4 regions of the Paenibacillus sp. UASWS1643 genome follow, and region 4 is predicted to be linked to each of the others. Evidence: riboswitches for the same ligand, from Rfam matches in the RefSeq annotation. Region 4 holds a riboswitch; each other region holds the start of a gene.
What was found. A riboswitch is a leader RNA that binds a small molecule or an ion and turns the genes downstream of it on or off. The one in region 4 is predicted to bind thiamine pyrophosphate.
Positions count from the first base shown of each region.

Region 1 (5,495 bases), on a different contig from region 4:
TCCAGCAGGAACGCACTGTCCAGAATCATTGCATCCACTTCTTTCGTAATAAGTCCAGTTTGTAGCGCCGTACCGGCACCCATGGAGAAACCCCAGACAACCAGTTCCTGCGCACCGCGCTGCTTGGCGAACTGGATTGCACCCAGCAATTGCTGTGACTCAGCTTTGCCACCTGTGGCTACAGCTTTGTTCACCTGTGAGGCGAAGCCATAATCGAACATGACCACGTTAAACCCAAGTTGATGGGCATAGTGTGCCAGGTCATACATGGGTACCCATGTTTCTTCACGATTGGCACCATAGCCGTGACTGAAAATAATCGTTTTGCTTGCAGCATTGTCAGCAGGTATATACCAACCCTGCATCGTTCGGCTGCCATCTGCTGCCGGGAACGTGATGTCTTCGTACTTCATGTTCTTGGCCTGCATCGGATTGGAGAAGACTGGTGCTACCGTTGGATTGGATAATACCCATGCGATGTAACCATGCAGTGCAATAAAACAAAACAGTAGAAAAAATACAACGGAGAGCAGCAACGCTACGATAATATGTTTGAACCGAATCAGCCTCGGTGATAGGGAAGAGGGCAGATCGGACACTTTTGTTTGCAGCGGGGCTTCGCTCTGGGATGTTTGATACATGAATGCCCCTCCTTTGAAGTTCAGTTGAAGATAACAACGACATGAAAAGAGAATTGTGTCGATTTCAGAGCCTGCTTCAGAGCGATATCTTAATGTAATATATCTTTATCGTATGTTCCAGTATAGTCAAAGTCAATTGATTGAGGGCATTTGTTACGCAATTGTTATATAGTTCTTAAGATATATGGGTAACATTACCTTAGTGTGTAAATTACAGGGGATTAAGTCTTATAAAAAGGAAAAATTTACACATTGGCCTATTTCGATTTTGGCTCTTTTTGGTTTACAGATGAGACCGTTTCTCATATAATTTATGTAACCAAGTTTCATGTGATGAAACATGAGGAGGGCATCATGCCATGGAAGATCGCAAGTTAACCGTCCGGGCTGTAGAACGGGCGCTGGATATATTATTATGTTTTACCACACGCAGTGATCTGGGACTCACCGAAATTGCCAGTCAGATCGGCCTGCACAAAAGTACAGTACATCGTTTGATGGCTACGCTGGAGGATCGAGGGTTCGTGATCCGCGATGCAGCAACAGAGAAGTACCGACTTGGCATCCGAATCTGGGAACTGTCGGCTCATATGTCTCGCAGTGATGATCCCGCTATTCTACTGTTGCCTGCGATGGAGCGACTGAGAGATCGATTGGGGGAGACCGTGAGTCTGTACCTGCGTGATGGCAGTGAACGGATACGGATTCAGGCTGTGCAAAGTGATCAGGCGATTCGTCGAGTCGCTCCCGTCGGTGTTAGACTCCCGCTGTCTGTGGGCGCTTCCAGCAAAGTCTTGATGGCGTTTGCCACGGACGAGGATCGTGAAGAACTGATGAACGGGCCGGAATGGCCGGTGTTTATCGATCCAGCGGTGTATTTGGCACAGATGGGAGACATCCGGGATAACGGATATGCCACGAGTTACGAGGAACGTGAGCCGGGAGCTGCGGCGGTATCGGTGCCGATTATGGATCGCAGAGGCAATATTGCAGCTGCGCTCTCGGTCTCAGGACCTGTCAGCCGACTTTCGCAGGAGACATTGCATGAATACGCACCAGTGTTGAAGGATGCTGCTACGCAGATGGGACTCATGTTATCCTGATGCTGATGTAAGGTTTTTCTCCAAATTGAGTTGGTGTTCTGGAATATAAAGGTTGTTTTTATGTTCCGGTTGCGCTACTCTGTAATGGACGGCCCAGCGGGGCCAGCTTCAATGAATATGAACGGCGGCATGTGTGTGCCGCAACTTGTTAACGTTACTGGGGGAGTCCGAACTGTCCGGACTGAGACGGAATCGCATGAGATTCCGGACCCTTTGCACCTGATCTGGATCATACCAGCGTAGGGAAGTAATCGGCGATATGACCACAACCACCACATGATGTGACCCTTGTAGGGCTCCGTTAAGGAGCTGCATGAAGGTGCATTATTGGTGATGGACATTAAAAGTCGGTTCCTTCGGGGACCGGCTTTTTTATATACAGTGAACGGGCGATATAGCACGTACTCCATCGACTTCTTTTTCAATAACCTGCGAAATTGGGCTTGGATGATGAGAGAGAAGTCACCATAGATCCATGATCTGTGGTAACCTCCGTTCTGTTGTTAACTGTACATGAAAAGTGTCTCTCCTGGTCTGGCGTAGGATCGCTCTTTCTTCTCTGCATTGCGCATGATTTGGGACAGGTACGTAAGCGAGCTAATGAAGATACCAACCAAACAAGCGATGAACACTGAGGAGGAGACAAGCGAACATGAGTACAGGAAATCAAACGGGACAACAAGCGATGGAACAGGAACATAACGATCAGCAGGTGGAAAAAGAAACAGGAGCGGCCGGACGGGTTCAGCCCTTTCCGGGTAGCCGCAAAGTCTACATTCAGGGCTCACGGCCGGACATTGCTGTACCGGAGCGTGAGATAGCCCTTCATGACACGAATACTCCCCAAGGGGTGGAGCATAACGAACCGCTGCGTGTCTACGATACGAGCGGCCCCATGACCGATCCCGCATTTCATGCGGATATCCGTGCAGGTCTGCCAGCCCTGCGAACCCGTTGGATCACAGAGCGTGGCGATGTCGAAGCTTATCAGGGCCGTACGGTTAAACCGGAGGATAACGGACTGAAGCCCGGAGGGAAGAAAGCCGGCACCGAAGAGTATCCCGGATTACGTGGCAAACCCTTGCGAGCACAGCCAGGACGCTGTGTGACCCAGATGCACTACGCGAGACAGGGAGTCATCACGGCAGAGATGGAATTCGCCGCCATTCGTGAAGGCGTGGAACCGGAATTTGTGAGGCAGGAGCTGGCGAGTGGACGGGCCATTTTGCCATCCAACATCAATCACCCAGAGAGTGAGCCGATGTTGATCGGTCGTCATTTTCACGTGAAGATCAATGCCAACATAGGGAACTCTGCCGTATCCTCTTCCATCGAGGAAGAGGTGGAGAAGATGACTTGGGCAGTACGCTGGGGATCGGATACGGTGATGGATCTGTCCACAGGCAAAAACATTCATACCACCCGGGAATGGATCATCCGTAATTCTCCTGTGCCCATTGGTACGGTACCGCTGTATCAAGCGCTGGAGAAGGTGAATGGCGAAGCTGAGGCGCTGACCTGGGAGTTGTACCGTGACACACTCATAGAGCAGGCAGAGCAGGGTGTGGACTACTTTACGATTCATGCAGGCGTGCTGCTGCGTTATATCCCGATGACCGCCAAGCGGATGACAGGCATTGTGTCTCGCGGTGGGTCCATTATGGCAGCATGGTGCCTTGCGCATCATCAGGAGAATTTTTTGTACACCCATTTTGAAGAAATCTGCGAGATTATGAAAAGGTATGATGTGGCGTTTTCGCTGGGAGATGGACTTCGTCCAGGCAGTATCTACGATGCCAATGACGAAGCTCAGATGGCAGAACTGGCTACGCTTGGGGAACTGACGCAGATCGCATGGAAACATGATGTGCAGGTGATGATCGAAGGCCCGGGTCATGTGCCGATGCATAAGATCAAAGAGAATGTGGATCTACAGATGGAGATCTGTAAAGAAGCACCGTTCTACACACTTGGGCCGCTAACGACCGACATTGCGCCAGGATATGATCACATCACGTCTGCCATTGGGGCAGCCATGATTGGCTGGTTTGGCACGTCCATGCTCTGTTATGTTACGCCAAAAGAACATTTGGGCCTGCCCAACAAGGATGATGTGCGGGAAGGGGTCATCGCCTACAAGATCGCGGCCCACGCCGCCGATCTGGCGAAAGGCCATCCACGTGCTCAACGCCGGGATGACGCATTGTCCAAGGCACGCTTCGAGTTCCGCTGGCGTGACCAGTTCAACCTGTCATTGGACCCTGAACGTGCGCTGTCCTACCATGATGAGACGCTGCCAGCAGAAGGAGCCAAAGAAGCTCATTTCTGCTCCATGTGCGGACCGAAGTTCTGTAGTATGCGCATCACGCAGGACATTCGGGCCTTTGCTGCGGATAAAGGATTGTCCGAGAATGAGGCTGTAGCAGCGGGCATGCAGGAAAAGGCCGAGGAATATCGGACACGGTCCTAGGCGCCGTTACAGCGCAAGCTGGGCAGTCTGACATCGTTTGAAGGTGAGAATACTGCTATCATATCGTCTTCTTCATCTTATTGATCAGCTTCCTGATACTTTTTATCAGCATTATGGTTGATTGTCTAGCAGATGTTTAATAAAATGAATGTAAGTAAACACCAATAAGAGTAGCCAGGCCAATGGCTACTCCTGCACAGCATTTGCGGTGGGTATTCCTCCGAGTGCAGCAAGTTCAGATGAAGTGACCCGTCAGGCCGTCAACCTGTGGCGGGTCACTTCTTTTTACGATCGATGTATGTCAGAAGCGCAATAATTAACATCGCGAACACGATTACGTCGTTAAAAGAGAAGTTCATAGGATCACCTCCCACTGGAGGCAAGCCTATTTCCCACCACAAATTGGCTGTACATAGTGATTATACCATTTGAAATGCCCTTCTTCGAGAGCGTTTTTATTTTGCAAAAGGAGCCAATATAGTAGGTTCACATTTTTTTAGTGAGTGTAATATGTCACTCCAAATCCGCTACTACTGTCGAACCACACCCAAATTCTTCTCCAAATACTCCGCAAGCAATGCCAGCGGACTATGGATCGCAATGCCTGTGTCTGCTGTAACCTGTGCAGCTGCGGGAGCCATAGACAGTTGGGCTGCCACTACCGCTTTACCCGGATAATTTTCAGCGATCTGCTGTAAGCCTTCACGTACCGCTTCGAGATACCCTTGCTGATCTCCACGCATGATCAGCTCGAATGTCCCTGGGATGCACATCGCTTCCGTCTGAGCTGTCTGGGAAACGTGTAGCTGCCCACTTCCATCCTCTTGCTGTAACGCCTGATTCACCCGTGCCATCGTTCCTTCAATGGTTGCGGGGTTGGTGAAAACGATTATGTATTCTCCGGATACTCGCCGCATCTCCTGCAATAGCGGATCATCTATGCCGATCACAGGCACAAGGACCTGTTTGGCTTCTTGCCCCAGTACTGTCGCAAAGAGGGTACACGTGACCAGAATGGCATCTGCATGACACTCAGCGATCCAGTGGAGCGTCTGGGCTACTTTCTCGTGGATAATTACATCGTTAAAGTCAGCGTCATGTTTAAGACGATCCAGTCCTGGATCCACGTAATGGACCAATTCAACTTCATAAGCAGCAAGCGTCTCTTCAATTAAGGCGATGTTGGAATAGTGTGCGTGAAAACAACCAATGGTGATCATAGGCTAAGTCCCCTTTTACAGTTCGTATAATGTGATGGAAATCGTAGATATTTAAACCATT
Region 1 is NZ_VXKZ01000092.1:75,485-80,979, reverse strand. It holds gene FE296_RS03855 (alpha/beta hydrolase) at 1-641, opposite strand, end outside; gene FE296_RS03850 (IclR family transcriptional regulator) at 1,001-1,744, shown strand; TPP riboswitch at 1,894-2,007, shown strand; gene thiC (phosphomethylpyrimidine synthase ThiC) at 2,430-4,214, shown strand; gene FE296_RS03840 (aspartate/glutamate racemase family protein) at 4,745-5,434, opposite strand.
Region 1: it holds a riboswitch for thiamine pyrophosphate, as region 4 does, so the genes downstream of both, thiC (phosphomethylpyrimidine synthase ThiC) here and FE296_RS21965 (ABC transporter ATP-binding protein) in region 4, are expected to answer to the same signal.

Region 2 (5,495 bases), on a different contig from region 4:
TGAGAGCTGGAATACCAATTATAGGGATTGAGATGTCCACCTCCATGACTTTGGCGGTGGACATTTTGTTTTAGCGTTACTCTGTTCTAACGAACCTAGCACACGCTATCCCCCTCCATTTCTGCATATTTGAAATCTAACGAATCCTGGAGACGTTATTATAGATAATTAGCTTCAATTAAATGCCTCGTTGGAGGTTTTTGCATAATAACACCGCTGAGATTCGTTACTTTTTTCATTCCCTAAAAACTGGCCGAATAAGATGTCCTCGATTCGTTAGCGCTGTAATCATGGTGAAAAGTATCCTATCTTTGCCTCAGATCACCTTTCATTACAGGTGAGAATACGATCTATTCATTTGCACAAGATTGCCCAGGAAATACTTATGGCCAACCGAATCACACACTTTTGTTAACGACAGGCATTACAGGCCCGTTATCCTTGATGAATTTACCAAATACATATCGCACGAGTGGTCCCAGAACGATCAACTGATATGGAAGCGCCAGGCTGAAGTTACGAGCGATTGTATGGAGATACGTACGGAGTACGGATGACCCACTTAATTGATCAGCGAGATATGCCGAGATCATTCCATACATGGACATGATCAGAACCATGCCAAGATTGTGGGTTCTTTTACTACAACATAAATTTCCAGAGAAAAGACAGTTTGGATAAAGCTGTGATTGCCATTCGTTTGAAAACAGAGCCTTTCTGATTCGTAGATTCTGCTGGATAGTCACCTTTATTCACACGCGTACTGTGTGCACGTTTGATATCCATAGCCTCTGTTAGTTGGTCGGCGAATGCAGAACCAGAAATGACCACAGCAGATTCTGTATTTAGAAAGGCAGATCTGGGATCAAGGTTATACGAACCAACCATGCTGAGGTAATCATCCATAACAAATGATTTGCCGTGTATGGAATAAGGGCCTTGGTATTCATAAATGGCCAGATTGGTATCAAGTAACCGCTTCTTAGAACTTAAGTATCCCGCGAAAGCCAAAGGGTTAGGGGTCTGCTGGATTGAATTGGTTAGCATGACCCATTCTGTTTCTGGATTCATCGACAGATGTACGGCTTTCATCATTTTCTTGGTAGGAATGGCATATGGCGTCTGAAGGTACACTTTCGACTTTGCTTGATTGGCGAAATGAACAAATGCTCTCCACATGATCGGTTCTTTATACAGCCTTTGGATTGGATTGTGAATGAAAGTGACGTGGTCGGAATGAAGAGTTTCTTGAGCCCATTCCTTCGGCAACACTTTAACAAAAGGATCGCTCTGAGCCTGAGCTTTTTTATATAACTGAGCCAGCTGAGCCAGTTCTTTTAACCCTTTTGCATGATGCTGACGTTTTGTATGTTTTTCTGGTTTGGTGAATGGATGGCTCCATAACCGATCTATATATTTTTTCATTTCAACAACCGTGCTGTTCGTATTATGATTTGGATTGTAAACAAGGACATCCCGATCGAATACATAGTCTTTTGGGGGTTGCAATGCCATGTATTTATCACCAATATTTTGGCCGCCAATGATGCCATATGTGTTGTCGACAAGAAGGATCTTGTCATGCAGACGGTTATGCCATGTCCATGGCATAAATATGTGGAGTGGTTCATAATATCTTAATTCCACATTGGGGTGAGCTGCAATGGCATCTGGAATATCACGCAATTCTCCACGCATGCTGTGAAAAATCCCGTCTAAAATGATTCGAACATGAACACCCCGATCAGCTGCATCGAATAAAGCAGCAAAAAAGAGTTTAGATGTTTTTCCTTTTTGAATGGAGTAATAAGCCACGTCGATGCTTGTTTTCGCCTCTCGAATGGTCTGGATTCTCACCTGACCGGATTGAAAGCCGTCCTCCAAGAGCAATACGCGATCTGTTGTACTTCCTTCTGTTATCGATTTTTGCATATCCGTATTTTCAATAGTAGCTGGAGACGGAACCAAAAATAAAAGGTAAGCTGTGAAAAAAACGTAGATACAATAGGACAGAATAATTGCGAATATGATTTTAAGGATCATTCAGTACGCCCCCATTTTTATGTAAAAAGTAATTATTTGTATAGCAGTACTATCTCCTTTTGTATCTAAATTATGTTTTTTAAATAAATCAAGCGACCCCGGTCAAGGTCAAACGGCAAAAGCTGATCACTGAAATAGGAAAAACAGCCCTTATGCGACGAGATATCAAACATCCGATTTGATCTAAGTATTTGTTGGGAGCCTTCCGGATCTTCAGCACTTAGGCTATGACCCACTATCCGATGCTTTTGCACTCAGCCAGATTTCCTTATAGGATTCACCACGATAATTATTGAAAATAACACATCTAAACAGGCTGATATACATATGTATAACGGCCTGTTTGATAAGTTCATACGTGTCCCCATCCAGTTCCTGACTGGACACGAATGGGCCTCTGACCTATAATTACACCTAGTAATGCCCGTAACTTCATAGTTTCCCAGGGGAGTCGGAATTGGCCGGCTGAGAGTGTATCCCACCAAGATACTAACCCTTAGACCTGATCTGGATCATGCCAGCGTAGGAATCGGAGTATATCGAAATGGCACAGCCCTATGCTGAACGCCACCTCTCTAACGCCTGCACGCGTCCCGGATTACGGGACGCTTTTTTAATGTTCTTTTATATAGCCAGAGAGCTAAAAAAAGTGACGTTATCCAGATCTCAACTGGTATAAATCTGTCGATTTATGCAAGATGATTGGATATGAAGCCAAGGAGTACCCCGTGCCAATCGGCCGGACATACCGAAGGAGAGAACCACAGATGAAATGGCGTAAAACGATGGGATTGTTGCTCTTATGCGTGCTTATGGTGACTGTAGCCGCATGTGGTGGCAAAGAAGCTGCCCCAGCTGGTCAGAACGGCAACACAAATACGGAAAGCAGCAACAAAGGTGACACTGCCGCCCTGAAAGATATTAAAGTGGTGCTCGACTGGACACCAAATACGAATCATACCGGCCTGTATGCGGCTGTGGATCAAGGATTTTACAAGGCTGAGGGCTTGAATGTAGAGATTGTACAACCAGGTGCCGGTGGCGCAGATACAATGGTTGCCTCGAATGAAGTGCCTTTTGGCGTAAGTTATCAGGAGAGTGTAACTCAAGCCCGCACACAGGGTGTTCCATTGGTCTCCATTGCAGCAGTTATTCAGCATAATACATCCGGGTTCGCTGCTCCGACGGATCGGAATATCAAGTCACCGAAAGATTTTGAAGGTAAAACCTATGGCGGTTGGGGTTCCCCAGTCGAAGAAGCCGTGATGCAATCCATCATGGAAGGCGACGGAGCCGATGTATCGAAAGTAAAAAACATTAATATGGGTGACGCCGACTTTTTCACCGCAGTAAAACGGGACATTGATTTTGCATGGATTTTCTACGCCTGGACGGGTATTGAAGCCGAACTGCGCGGGGAACCCATCGACATGTTGTATGTGAAGGATTATTCAGATGCATTGGATTACTACACGCCTGTCCTCGTAACAAACGAGCAGACGATTCAGAACGACCCTGAGTTGGTGAAAGCATTCCTGAAAGCCACTTCAGAAGGATATCAATACGCAATTGATCATCCCGAAGACGCAGCGAATATTCTGATCAAGGCCGTACCGGATCTGGATAAGGAATTAGTGTCGGCAAGCCAGAAATGGCTTAGTCCAAAGTACACGGATGATGCCCCACGCTGGGGAGAACAAAAACAGGAAGTGTGGCAGAATTACACCGACTGGATGTTCAGCAAAAAACTGCTGGATGAACAGGTCGACGTGAGCAAGGCATACACAAACGAGTTTTTACCCCAATAAAATTTCTCATATAAAACGAACTTAATATTTACACGAGGACGGAGAGGACAGAAATAACGTGAAAAAGCGAAGCGGTCGCCTTTATCACCGGATTTTCCCTTAGAGAAAGGGAATCAAAAAAATCTGGGGATAACAGCGATTGGAAGGTTATTCTGTCATCGAAGTGGCAAGTGTAACAGTCATTGGTTCATTTTATATATCACGAAAGGAGCCGTGATCTCTCATGGCAAGCACACTACTTAGCATTCAGGTTATTCCGAAAACGCCAAATGGCGAGAACTCTTATCCTTACGTAGATCGCGCCATTGAAGTTATTCAGCAATCCGGCCTAAAATATCAGGTGAACGCGCTCGACACCACAATGGAGGGGGAACTGGAGGAACTGCTGGAGGTTGTCCGTAAAATGCACGAGGTACTCGTGGAGGCTGGCAGTCCAAGCATCATCTCCCAGATCAAAATCGCCCATAGCCCTACTGGCTTAAGCATGGATACCCTGACGGAGAAGTATCGCTAATGCATACCTATTTCAAAAGTGTATGGCCGCCCATTGTGGCGGTTATTCTCTTTATAGCGATATGGCAGGGAGCTGTCTCCCTCTTCCATATTGAGAAATGGATGCTGCCTGCACCGTCCGATATCGCCCGCGAAGCGGCAACTCAGGCCGAACGGCTTGGCATGCACGCTTCCGCAACCATTCAGTTAACGCTTATCGGATTCGCCGCTGGAACAGCGGTCGGATTACTGATTGCAATGGTGCTGCATTTGGTTCCTTTTCTCAAGTCGGCCCTGTACCCTTTACTTATTCTTAGTCAAAATATCCCAACCATCGCGCTCGCGCCGCTCCTGTTAATTTGGTTCGGATTCGGGCTGTTGCCCAAGCTGATTACCATTATCCTCGTCTGCTTCTTCCCCGTTGCGGTGGCGGCTATGGACGGCTTGACCCGTACTGACGCGGCGATGATGAACTATATGCGCATGGCTGGTGCCAAACGTCATCATATCTTCTGGAAGCTGGAGCTTCCCCATGCGCTGCCATCCGTGTTCTCCGGTGTCAAAATCGCTGCTACCTATAGCGTGATGGGTGCCATCATCGCCGAATGGATTGGCGCAGACAAGGGTATTGGTTATTATATGATGCTGCAAAAGTCGGCTTATCGCACGGACCGCCTATTCGTGGCGATCATGATTATTGTCGCGCTCAGCTTGCTGCTCTTCCTGTTCATTGCCCTTCTGGAGAAGCTGCTCGTGCGCTGGCGGCCACAGAAGCGGTAGTAAAGCATGTAATGTAATCTGTATATTAGGAAGTGATGACCATATGAATCGGCAACAGGACGAACAAGTCCAGCCTGGACGAGGAGCAAGTGTAATGGAGCAAAAGCACGGTGAAAAACTCCACCCAGCTAAGCCTGATCGACCTGCCAACACGACTCCTGCTCCGGTTCCACCTGCACTGGACGTTGTTAATGTTCATGCATCATTCCGTGAACGGCGGAGCAGGTTACCGGTTCTGAACGGCCTGTCCCTGACTGTGGAGCAAGGCGAGTTTGTTGCTATCGTTGGACCTTCTGGCTGTGGCAAAAGCACCCTGTTCCATATCATCGGCGGTCTGCTGAAGCCACAGGAAGGCCAAGTGCTTATGAACGG
Region 2 is NZ_VXKZ01000107.1:113,004-118,498, reverse strand. It holds gene FE296_RS13930 (DUF2798 domain-containing protein) at 399-620, opposite strand; gene FE296_RS13925 (phospholipase D-like domain-containing protein) at 643-1,932, opposite strand; TPP riboswitch at 2,478-2,590, shown strand; gene FE296_RS13920 (ABC transporter substrate-binding protein) at 2,811-3,851, shown strand; gene FE296_RS13915 (thiamine-binding protein) at 4,075-4,365, shown strand; gene FE296_RS13910 (ABC transporter permease) at 4,365-5,123, shown strand; gene FE296_RS13905 (ABC transporter ATP-binding protein) at 5,167-5,495, shown strand, end outside.
Region 2: it holds a riboswitch for thiamine pyrophosphate, as region 4 does, so the genes downstream of both, FE296_RS13920 (ABC transporter substrate-binding protein) here and FE296_RS21965 (ABC transporter ATP-binding protein) in region 4, are expected to answer to the same signal.

Region 3 (5,495 bases), on a different contig from region 4:
ATGAGAAACAAAATGATGAAGCAGGTTATGATTCAACCAAATTTGTTAAAGCGGACAAGGAGCTTGCCTTTTTGACATTTACGCAGACGATGGCTTTGAATATGGGGATTCAGGATGATCCCGCAGCTATTCGAAACATGTTTAATTACATTCCTGCCGTGGTTATTCTGGATTATGATGGCTATTATATGTTGTCCACAGAAACAGAGATGACGGGTAACCGTGAAGATTCTTTCAGGCAAGTGTGGAGCCCCAAGAAACCTTATACATATTCAGATTCTAATGGTAACAGTATTAACTTCACACTGGACGACTACGTATATGCCTATGACGCAAACGCAGGGAAATGGATTGAAGGGTTTCAAAAAGAACTGGCCTCAAGCACACAGATTCCTTTACTTCAGAATACCAGCGTATTTGAGCAAGTTAGACAAAGCCGGATTGTGACTACTGTGCAGGATGATCTGGCTGATGTGATTAACCGCCATAATGAGTTTGCCAGAAAGAACGGTATTTCCTATACGTTTACGATGCCCCTGATTGCGCAGGAAGATTGGTACAACTCCATTAACGATACAGGGATTATGGCCTTTATCCAAGGTATAGGTGTGGGTGACCAAAAGATCAACAATTATGCGATCGGTGGAGGCAGACTTGTGAAGAAAACGGCCATAGTAGGTGGGGGAGATCCTTTAACGGGTATCAGGTACTATTATCCCTCCACATGTGGTAATGGTTACCGTGCTGAAGAGGTGTTTACAGACGCAAGACAAGCAGCTGCACAAGGCTATTTCGAATATAAATGCTCTAATCGTTAGGGTAGCCTGTATGACAAAATTATGTAAGAGGTTCTTGAACTGTTTACATTACTTTCAGAAAAGACGGGACCTGTGCTAGAATAGGGTTTCGGAACAATAACAAAAGTAATGTCTAATAGATAGGAGCAACCTCATCTTATGAGTTTATTGTCAGTAGAGAACGTAAGTCACAATTTTGGAGATCGCACGTTATTTAAAAATGTATCGTTTCGTTTACTTGCCGGAGAGCGCGTAGGACTTGTTGGTGCCAATGGTGTGGGTAAATCCACATTAATGAACATCCTTACCGGTAAATTGCTTAAAGATAGTGGAAAAGTGGAATGGACACCTAAGGTCCGTTATGGATATCTGGATCAGCACACGAAGCTTACGCCAGGCAAAACGATTCGTGACGTGCTTAAGGATGCATTCCTTCCGTTGCTTGAATTAGAAAAAGAAATGATGAATATAACGGACCAGATGGCAGATGCAGATCCAGATAAGCTGGAGCAGTTGCTGGAAGAGATGGGCGATATTCAGGAACAACTGGAACAGGGCGACTTTTATCTGATTGACGTAAAAGTGGAAGAAATGGCCAATGGTCTTGGTTTGTCCGCAATTGGTCTTGATCGAGATGTCGCAGCTCTAAGTGGTGGACAACGTACCAAGGTGCTTCTTGCCAAGCTTCTGCTTGAGAAACCTACAGCTCTTTTGCTGGATGAGCCGACCAACTATCTGGATGTAGAGCACATTGAATGGCTGTCACGGTACCTGAAGGACTACCCGCATGCGTTTCTCTTAATCTCCCATGACACGGAATTCATGAATGAAGTCGTAAATGTCATTTATCATTTGGAATTTGCCAAATTAACGAGATATGCAGCGAACTATAACAAGTTCCTTGAGATGGCTGATATGAATAAAGCCCAGCATATTGATGCGTACGAGAAGCAGCAAGAGTACATCAAGAAGCAGGAAGATTTCATTCAGCGTAACAAGGCACGTGCTTCAACTTCAGGTCGAGCGAAGAGCCGGGAGAAACAGCTGGACAGAATTGAACGTATTGATCGTCCAGATGAGGCGGCTAAACCAACGTTCAAATTCAAGGATGCCCGCGCGAGTAGCAAAACGGTCTTTGAGGGTATTGATTTCGAAATTGGATATACGTATCCTTTGCTGCCCAAAATGACGATGACGATTGAACGTGGTGAGAAAATTGCCATCGTAGGTTGTAATGGTGTCGGTAAATCAACGCTGTTGAAAACCATCCTGGGAAAAATATCTCCACTCAGTGGAAAGACCTTTTTGGGAGATTATCTCGAAACGGCCTATTTTGAGCAGGAAGTTCGTGCTGGGAATATCACGCCCATCGAGGATGTCTGGAATGAGTTTTCACATTTGACCCAGAATGAGGTCCGGGGTCATCTCGCTCGCTGTGGATTGAAAAATGAGCACATTACCCGTCCGCTTAACATGCTGAGTGGTGGAGAGCAAGCCAAGGTTCGTTTATGCAAACTCTTGATGCGTGAAAGCAACTGGATTTTATTCGATGAGCCGACAAACCATCTCGATGTCACAGCCAAAGCGGAGTTGCAGCGTGCTTTGCAAGAATTCAAGGGAACGGTGTTACTTGTATCTCATGAACCTGATTTCTACGAGGGTTGGGTTACCAAAACATGGAATGTCGAAGAATGGTCTGAGAAAAACTAGAGATTCAAGACAATGTTTAACAGAAATGACGGTGACAAAAAAATCCGTCTATGGTAACATAGGCTACAACTTCATATGAACACTAGGGGGGCCGCACGATGCGGCTGAGATGGAAGAATGCGATTCCGGACCCTTTGCACCTGATCTGGATCATACCAGCGTAGGGAAGTGGCGAGCGCGTTTCAGTGAATGACGTGAGCAACGGCAATTCGAAAGGATTTCAACCGTCTGCTTAACGAATTGAAACATGCAGTTGCGTGTATAACGTTAAGGCTATAAGGTCTATAGCTTTATTGCACGAAATGAACTGTATGCTTCAGTCAGTCATCTGGTCCTATAATTAACACGCAGCCACCCCCTACGGGAGTGGCTTTTTTGTGTTTTCATAGTATTCCGCCTGGAAGGAGATGAACAGTACGGTAATTTCTCATGAACATGTTCAAGAATCATTTGAATTGCATGTTGTATCTAGGGGTGCAGGGGATCAAGCATCTTTTGTAAAAGCTGCAAAGGACGTTTGGTCTTGGGTGGACTATATTCACATACGAGAAAAACAACTCACATGGCAAGACAAGATTGGTTGGGCTGAAAGTCTGCGTAGCGTTGGCGTTCCATCTTGTCGCATCGTTATCAATGGTTCAGAGCTGCCTTCACAGAATGACATCTATGGCGGTGTACATTGGGGGCAAGATGCGATACGAAATTATAATCCTGCTGTTATAGGCAATGTGCAGCGCCTTCGTCTGGGTGTATCTGTTCATTCAATCGTTGAGGCAAAAATCGCTGAAGAACGGGGAGCCGATTACCTTTTCTTCGGGCATGTCTACACAACCAACAGTAAGCCTGGTCTTGAACCAAGAGGATTATATGCTCTGGCTGAAGTGTGCAGGGGTGTCTCCATTCCTGTCATTGCGATCGGGGGCATTGAGCCGGGAAACATTCAGGCGATTCGCTCTGCAGGCGCACAGGGAGCCGCTGTGATCTCGAATGTATGGGCGAGCGATTCCCCGGATCGGTCGGCTGCATTATTAAGGCAGGCTATCGTTGCTAAAGAAAGTCTGAGGCGCTGAATCAAGGAGATGAGAGGATGAAGAAGATCATTACTGATAAATCGGATAAGTTTCATGCAGAAACGATTATTGTAGGTGGAGGCGTTGTTGGTTGTGCAATCGCATATGAGCTTGCTTCCCGTGGACAGGATGTGCTGTTGCTGGAGCGTTCGGCGATTGCAGGAGGCACTTCATGCGCGGCGGCTGGAATGCTAGCGGCAGATAGTGAGGATTTTGCTCATCCTTTGATGGCTAAGCTTGCCAGGCAGAGTAGACAATTACTTATCGAGCAACAATTGCTAATGGCTACACTCAGTGAGGTAGAGACTGGTCTGCAATGCCAGGGATTCCTAACTCCTTTTCGTTCATACAGTGAATTAAGTAGTTATAAGGACAATCGGAAGTTTGCGTTGTCTACTTCTGCTGATGAGGTGTGGTGGGATCGTTCCGTTGTACAACATGAGGCATCATGGCTCAACAGAGATACGTATGGAGCCTATTACAGACCTTACGAGAGTGAAATACTTCCAGTCCATCTAACGAAGGCATACGCCGAATCCGCTCAAGCATTGGGAGCACGGGTTATGGAGGGCATACAGGATATACGTGTGCAAGCAAACGAACACGGCGTGCAGGGGATCTCCACATCGATCGGTGAGATGAAATGCAAACATGTCATTATAGCGGCTGGATTACAGAGTGAAGAGTTGATGAGACATGTAAATCTGAGCTTGCCTGTGTGGTCGGTGAAAGGTGAAATAGCCGCCGTTCAGTTCTCAGATGAACATGCAGGGTACAGACCTGACAGAACGGTGTATGCAGAGGATATCTATATTGTTCCCAAAGCCAATGGTGAAGTTTGGCTTGGGGCAACCAGTCTGCCAGGCAGAACGGATTTGAACGTTTCTGTACAGGGTGTTCAAAAGCTGCTAACAGCGGCTACCCACTGGGTGCCCGGGATGAAAGAAGCACAATTTATACGAGCGTGGGCAGGCGTAAGACCAGCAACTCCAGATGGATTGCCTTATATAGGTGCTTGCAAGAATATACCCGGGCTGTTCGCCGCCTTTGGGCATTACCGCAACGGTATCTTGCTTAGTGCGATAACAGGCAGGCTTATCGCGGAGTTGCTCGCTGGCAAAAGCTCAGAAGAACTCGGAATTGAGGCGCTGAGTCCGGAGCGATTGAACAGAAAGGGAGTGGTGCAGTGAATATCATCGTTAATGGACAACGGATGGAGATTGAAGACAGATTGAATCGTGTGGATAAACTGCTTAAATCTTTTGATCTGCAAGTCAAGACTGTAGTTGTAGAGCTGAACAAGCATATTTTAACCCGTGAGTATCATGAAACGACTGCATTAAGAGAAGGCGATCGAATTGAGATTGTACATTTTGTAGGAGGCGGTTGATGATGTTGAACATTGGTAAATATACGTTTGAGTCCAGATTGTTGCTCGGAACAGGCAAGTTTTCGGATCTGGAAGTGCAAAGTCAGGCTGTGGAAGCATCTGAAACGGAAGTTTTAACCTTTGCTGTTCGTCGTCTGAATCTGGAGGAACGTAACCAGAAACATTTCCTGGATACGTTGGATCTGGACAAATACACTCTTCTTCCGAATACGGCTGGAGCTTCAAATGCGGAAGAGGCGGTGCGGATTGCCGAGCTTGCGCGGGCTTCAGGACTTTGTGATATGATAAAAGTCGAAGTCATCGGAGATGGAATGACGTTACTCCCAGATCCGATTGAAACGTACAAGGCTTGCGAAATTTTGCTTGAAAAGGGCTTCACAGTATTGCCTTATATTTCAGATGATGTCATTCTGGCCAAAAGGCTACAATTGCTTGGCGTACATGCTGTAATGCCTGGCGCTTCTCCCATCGGAGCTGGCAGAGGCATCATCAATCCCTATAACCTTGAGATCATCATTGAGCAGGCTG
Region 3 is NZ_VXKZ01000115.1:80,054-85,548, forward strand. It holds gene FE296_RS25005 (hypothetical protein) at 1-818, shown strand, start outside; gene FE296_RS25010 (ABC-F family ATP-binding cassette domain-containing protein) at 957-2,507, shown strand; TPP riboswitch at 2,582-2,691, shown strand; gene FE296_RS25015 (thiamine phosphate synthase) at 2,915-3,577, shown strand; gene thiO (glycine oxidase ThiO) at 3,595-4,767, shown strand; gene thiS (sulfur carrier protein ThiS) at 4,764-4,967, shown strand; gene FE296_RS25030 (thiazole synthase) at 4,970-5,495, shown strand, end outside.
Region 3: it holds a riboswitch for thiamine pyrophosphate, as region 4 does, so the genes downstream of both, FE296_RS25015 (thiamine phosphate synthase) here and FE296_RS21965 (ABC transporter ATP-binding protein) in region 4, are expected to answer to the same signal.

Region 4 (5,495 bases):
AAATGAAGTTCCTCATTTCATCGTTTTGATTTGTAGAAAATGGGCAACAGCATGTTAACGACAATGTGACAATGTACTGATTGAAGTTTGCTGCTGAAATTGTACATAAGTATGTTTTGGAAACCGTAATTCCTATACTTAAATCAAGTTTCTCTCGAAGATCATTCAACTTTTCTTTTGCCTCCATTGACGATGACGCTGGATGCTAAACCGTTTCTCCAGCCAGGCAATCAGTACAAACAAAACGATCCCGAGCAGGGATAACAGCACAATAGCTGCAAACATCGCATCCGTGTTCATGTTGCTGGACATGCGGCGGCTGAAGTATCCGAGACCTTTGCTGCCACCGAGCCATTCGCCAATCGTTGCCCCAACCACGCAGTACACCACAGACATCTTTAGCCCCGAGAAAAAAGAGGGAAGTGCAAGTGGAATCTGGAGTTTGCAAAAAATATCCCACTTGCTGGCACCCATGGTGAGCAGCAGTTCACGCTGCTCTGGATCGCCTTGGCGAAGTCCATCGTAGGTACTGACCACAATGGGGAAGAAGGCGATCAGGAACACCACGGCGACTTTGCTCCACAGCGTGTAGCCAAACCATAGGATGAAGACGGGGGACAGGGCAATCAGCGGGATCGTCTGACTGATTACGATGAAGGGATACAAGGCCTTTTCAATCGATCGGTTCATATGCATGCCTGTCGCTAGCGTAATTCCAGTCACTATGGACAAGCCAAAACCAACGACAACCTCCATCAAGGTAGCAGGCAGATGTGTAGCCAGCAGGAGGTAGCGATGCTCATACAGGGAGCTGGCAATCGCCGTTGGGGCTGGAATGATGAAGGAGGGCACCCATCCCATACGCACAATCCATTCCCAGAAGGCAAGCAGCAAGAGCAGGAGCCAAAGAAACAGACCATAACGGGCAAGCCAACGCCTTACGCTATCCTTCATGCAGTCTCCCAAGTTACCTTCTCGCATGCAATTGTTCCTCCAGTCGTCGTCTCATCTGAACGAGCGCCGGTTCGTAGATCATGTCCGAATGTCTTGGACGTGGCAAAGGTACCGTCAAATCCTGTAGCTGTTGGCCCTGGCGCCCCGGGGTTAACAGGATAATCCGATCACTGAGCAGCAGCGCCTCTTCAATGTCATGCGTAATGAACAACACGGTCTTGCCCAGGCCTTCCCACAGTTCCAACAACCAGCGATGCATCTCCCGTTTGGTTAAGGCATCGAGTGCGCCGAATGGTTCATCCAGCAGCATGAGTTGGCCACCTGTCAGCAAAGTACGAAGCAGCGCGACACGCTGGCGCATGCCACCCGACAGCTCGTCTGGGTAAGCATTCGCGTAGCCGGATAGGCCAAATCTGTCGAGCCCAGCCAGAATGTCCGCGCGAATTCTTCCCTTATCCTGCCGTTCTGGAGCAAGTTCAGCGGGGAGCATGCAATTCTCCATGACGGTTCGCCAGGATAACAGGAGGTCCTTTTGTGGCATGTAGGCCACCTGCCCCAGTCGCTTTCCTTCAGGGACCCAAGGAATTTCAATGGTTCCATGGGTTGGCTCAAGCAGGCCTGCCAGCAGCTTGAAAAGGGTGCTTTTACCGGAGCCGCTGGAGCCGATAAGCGAGACGAATTCGCCGTTGGCTACACGCATCGACACATTGGAGAGCACGGGGGAATCCCTTTTTCCCGGGAAAGCGTAGCTCATGTTGTGAATGGTTATGTTATTATCCATCTCGTTTTGTCCCCCCTTGTTATTCCAAATTCAACTTCAAACTGCGGGATCTTTAATTACACCTTCTGATCTGCCCGCAGAACGCGAAAAAGACCCACCCATTTCCGGAGAAATGAGTGGGTCTGTAAGTTCAATTCACATTAAATTTCATTATCAACATGAAAAAATCCGCTTACTGAAAGGCCGCTCCACTTCCCTCCGCTGGTATGATCCAGATCAGGTTCAAAGGGTCCGAATCATTCGATTCGTCTCAGCCGTAAGGCTCCCCTAGTGCAATGTTCAAGATATGCAGTTGTGTGTTCAGCATATATCACATGCAAGTGGAATGTAAAGGGGGCGCTCGGAAAGAATGTGAGTACTGATCTTGGCTTTCTGCGGATTCATAATACGCTTCGTCCAAGACAATTACGACATGGGAGGGAATATGATTGAGTAAACCAAGCAGTCGTGAAAATGGTCCGGTCAGATTATTCGGATTGTACAGCCAGATCATTCGGGTAGAAGCAATAAGCCGTTGCCGGAATTGCTCCAGGTCCCTCTATTCCTCTTACTGGGGCAGGTTTATTTAATCAGATAGATACGGTACAATATCTATTAAATTTCTATATGCTGCTTTCGGAATGTATTAAATGGAAGGGGGAGTGTATATGAAAACGATTGGTCTTATTGGTGGAATGAGCTGGGAGTCATCGTTAGAATATTATCGAATTATTAATGAAGAAGTGAAAAATAAATTGGGAGGACTTCATTCAGCCAAATGCATTTTATATAGCGTGGATTTTGAAGAAATCGAGCGTTATCAAGCTGAAGGTGATTGGGAAAGTGCTGGTGAATTATTAGGGAATGCTGCTCAGTCTTTGGAAAAGGCAGGAGCAGAAATGATTGTAATTTGTACAAATACGATGCATAAAGTGATTAAACATATTGAAGAAAAAGTGCGTTTACCCATTGTACATATTGCTGATTCAACAGCAAATCAAATTCATAAGTCCAAAATAAGTATGGTTGGTTTACTCGGCACAAAATATACGATGGAACAAGACTTTTATAAAAAACGAATTGAATTTAATGGTATTAAGGTTTTGATACCGAATGAAGAGGATAGAAAAGTTATCAATAAAATAATATATGAGGAATTATGTTTAGGGAAAATTGAGCCCTTATCAAGGGATTATTATAAAAAGGTGATCCAAAGGCTAGTTGATGATGGAGCTGAGGGGATCATATTAGGTTGCACCGAAATTGGATTATTAGTAAAAGTAGAGGATTCAGAAGTTCCATTATTTGATACAACACGTATTCATGCGATTGAATCTGTAAATTTGGCACTAGCCAAATCATTTTGACACAACCAGATAAACCAGTTCTCTGATTTACCTCGGCTCATGAACCCGATATAATAGGGATGGCCCGTATAGGCCGGATCACAAAATGCAGGTGGGATTGTTCTCCCTCCTAGGCAGAATGGGGACCCAAGTTGAAAACGTTCAAAAAAGTATATATTGAGATCACGAGTATCTGCAATCTGGCTTGCAGCTTCTGTCCACAGACGCAGCGTGCCAAAGGATTCATTGACCCTGAAGTCTTCAACAATATACTGGAACAAGTTAAACCACACACCAATCATATTTATCTACATGTCAAAGGTGAACCCTTGTTGCATCCCAAAATAGATCTGTTGCTCGATTCCGCACATGAGAAGGGACTCAAGGTGAACATTACAACGAATGGTACACTATTGCCCAAGACTCAGCATAAATTGCTTGGCAAACCGGCACTGCGGCAGATGAATTTCTCCCTGCACAGCTTCGATGGGCATGAAGGTTCAACCGACCGTGACGGATACCTGAGCAACATTTTGTCCTTTGTACACGAGGCCGTTAAGCACAATGTCATCATCTCATTCCGACTGTGGAATCTGACGCAAGATAACTTCACAAATGCTCAGATGAATCGAAATCGGGAGACCCTTGAAGTATTGGAACGTGAGTTCAATCTGGACTTCCGCATTGAGGAAAAAGTAGTTCCAGGCAGCGGGGTCAAAATTGCCCCGAATGTATACCTGAATCAGGACCATGAGTTCCAGTGGCCAAGTCTGGATGCACCTGAAGATGACGGCAAAGGCTTCTGCCATGCATTGCGTGGTCAGGCAGCTGTGCTTGTGGATGGAACGGTGGTTCCATGCTGTCTCGATGGCGAGGGTGTAATTAACCTGGGTAATGTGCACGAGAAGTCATTCTCGGAGATTATTGAGGGTGAGCGAGCGAACAATCTGGTATATGGCTTCTCCAGGCGGGAAGCTGTGGAAGAGTTGTGTCGAAAGTGCGGTTATCGTCAGAGATTTGGAGCCTGACATCTTATATAAGCAAGCTAGGAGCCATTCAGATCACACATTTGGAGACAAATGTAGTGGTCTTTCTTTGTTATCGGGTATTCAAGTGAGGGGTACATACGTTACAAATGAGCATACCAGAGGTTGATATGAGCATATTGCTTGATAGACCTGGCATGCAAAAAATGCGGATATAACAGGCATTGTGCGATGTCATAATATATCTGATCTAATGATTATTCTAGTCACCTTCCTTATTTGGTAGGATTAGGTTGTGGGTCGGACAGAGGTGCACCTCTGACGATCTTCCAGGACAAGCTCAGGCTTGTACAATACCAAATAACGAGAGAATAAGGGAGGAATAAAGTAATGAAAAAAATGTTGACGTTGTTGCTGTCCGCTGGTTTGGTTGCTTCTATATTTGGTGCCGTTCCGGCTGCGGCTGCACCTACCGTTGTAAATTCAACCATTGTGGTTCCAAAGGGCACGACCTATGACGGCCAAGGTAAAACATTTGTAGCCAATCCTTCCACACTGGGCGACGGATCTCAAGCAGAAAATCAGAAGCCAGTCTTCCGTCTGGAGGCAGGGGCCACGCTCAAAAACGTAAACATTGGATCACCAGCTGCTGATGGTGTTCACTGTTATGGCAACTGTAATATATCGAATGTAGTCTGGCAGGACGTGGGCGAGGATGCACTGACATTGAAGTCGGCTGGAACGGTTAACATTACCGGTGGGGCAGCGTATAAGGCTTATGATAAAGTGTTCCAGATGAATGCAGCTGGAACAATTAACATCAAAAATTTCCGTGCAGATGATATTGGCAAACTGGTTCGCCAAAATGGTGGAACTTCCTTTGCAGTTAACATGACGCTGGATAACTCCAACATTTCCAATGTGAAAGATTCGATTATGCGTACAGACAGCAGTACATCACAAGGGAAAATTACGAATACCCGTTATTCCAAAGTACCAACGTTGTTCAAGGGGTTTGCTTCAGGGAAAACGAGCCAGTCAGGGAACACGCAATATTAAGAACTGGGATACCTTGGAATACGGATTGAAGGCGTGTACGGATAAGGTAGCTATTTCACATCGTGAAGTATGTCCAAAAGGCATCCAGGGGGATGCCTTTTCCTATGCCAAATTTTGATTTTTGTAGAGACCATTGCCACAAATACCCAACTGATGTACATTAGAAGCAATGAAATAAGTGAACCGGGAGCTCAATGAAGTTGGGCTGAGAGAGTGGCCTTGTGCCGCTGACCGTACATCTGATCTGGGTAATGCCAGCGTAGAGAACATGGAATTACAATATGTAAGGGTGAATTGTGGGAATGAACGTGGATGAACAACAGACCTCTTTGAACTTTGGTGGTGTATCTGCCAGGGGGGAGGGGAGCTGGTTGATATTCCGTATTTGAC
Region 4 is NZ_VXKZ01000113.1:387,626-393,120, reverse strand. It holds gene FE296_RS21970 (ABC transporter permease) at 166-981, opposite strand; gene FE296_RS21965 (ABC transporter ATP-binding protein) at 968-1,735, opposite strand; TPP riboswitch at 1,912-2,014, opposite strand; gene FE296_RS32910 (hypothetical protein) at 2,164-2,304, shown strand; gene FE296_RS21960 (aspartate/glutamate racemase family protein) at 2,383-3,081, shown strand; gene FE296_RS21955 (radical SAM/SPASM domain-containing protein) at 3,213-4,088, shown strand; gene FE296_RS21950 (pectate lyase) at 4,437-5,105, shown strand.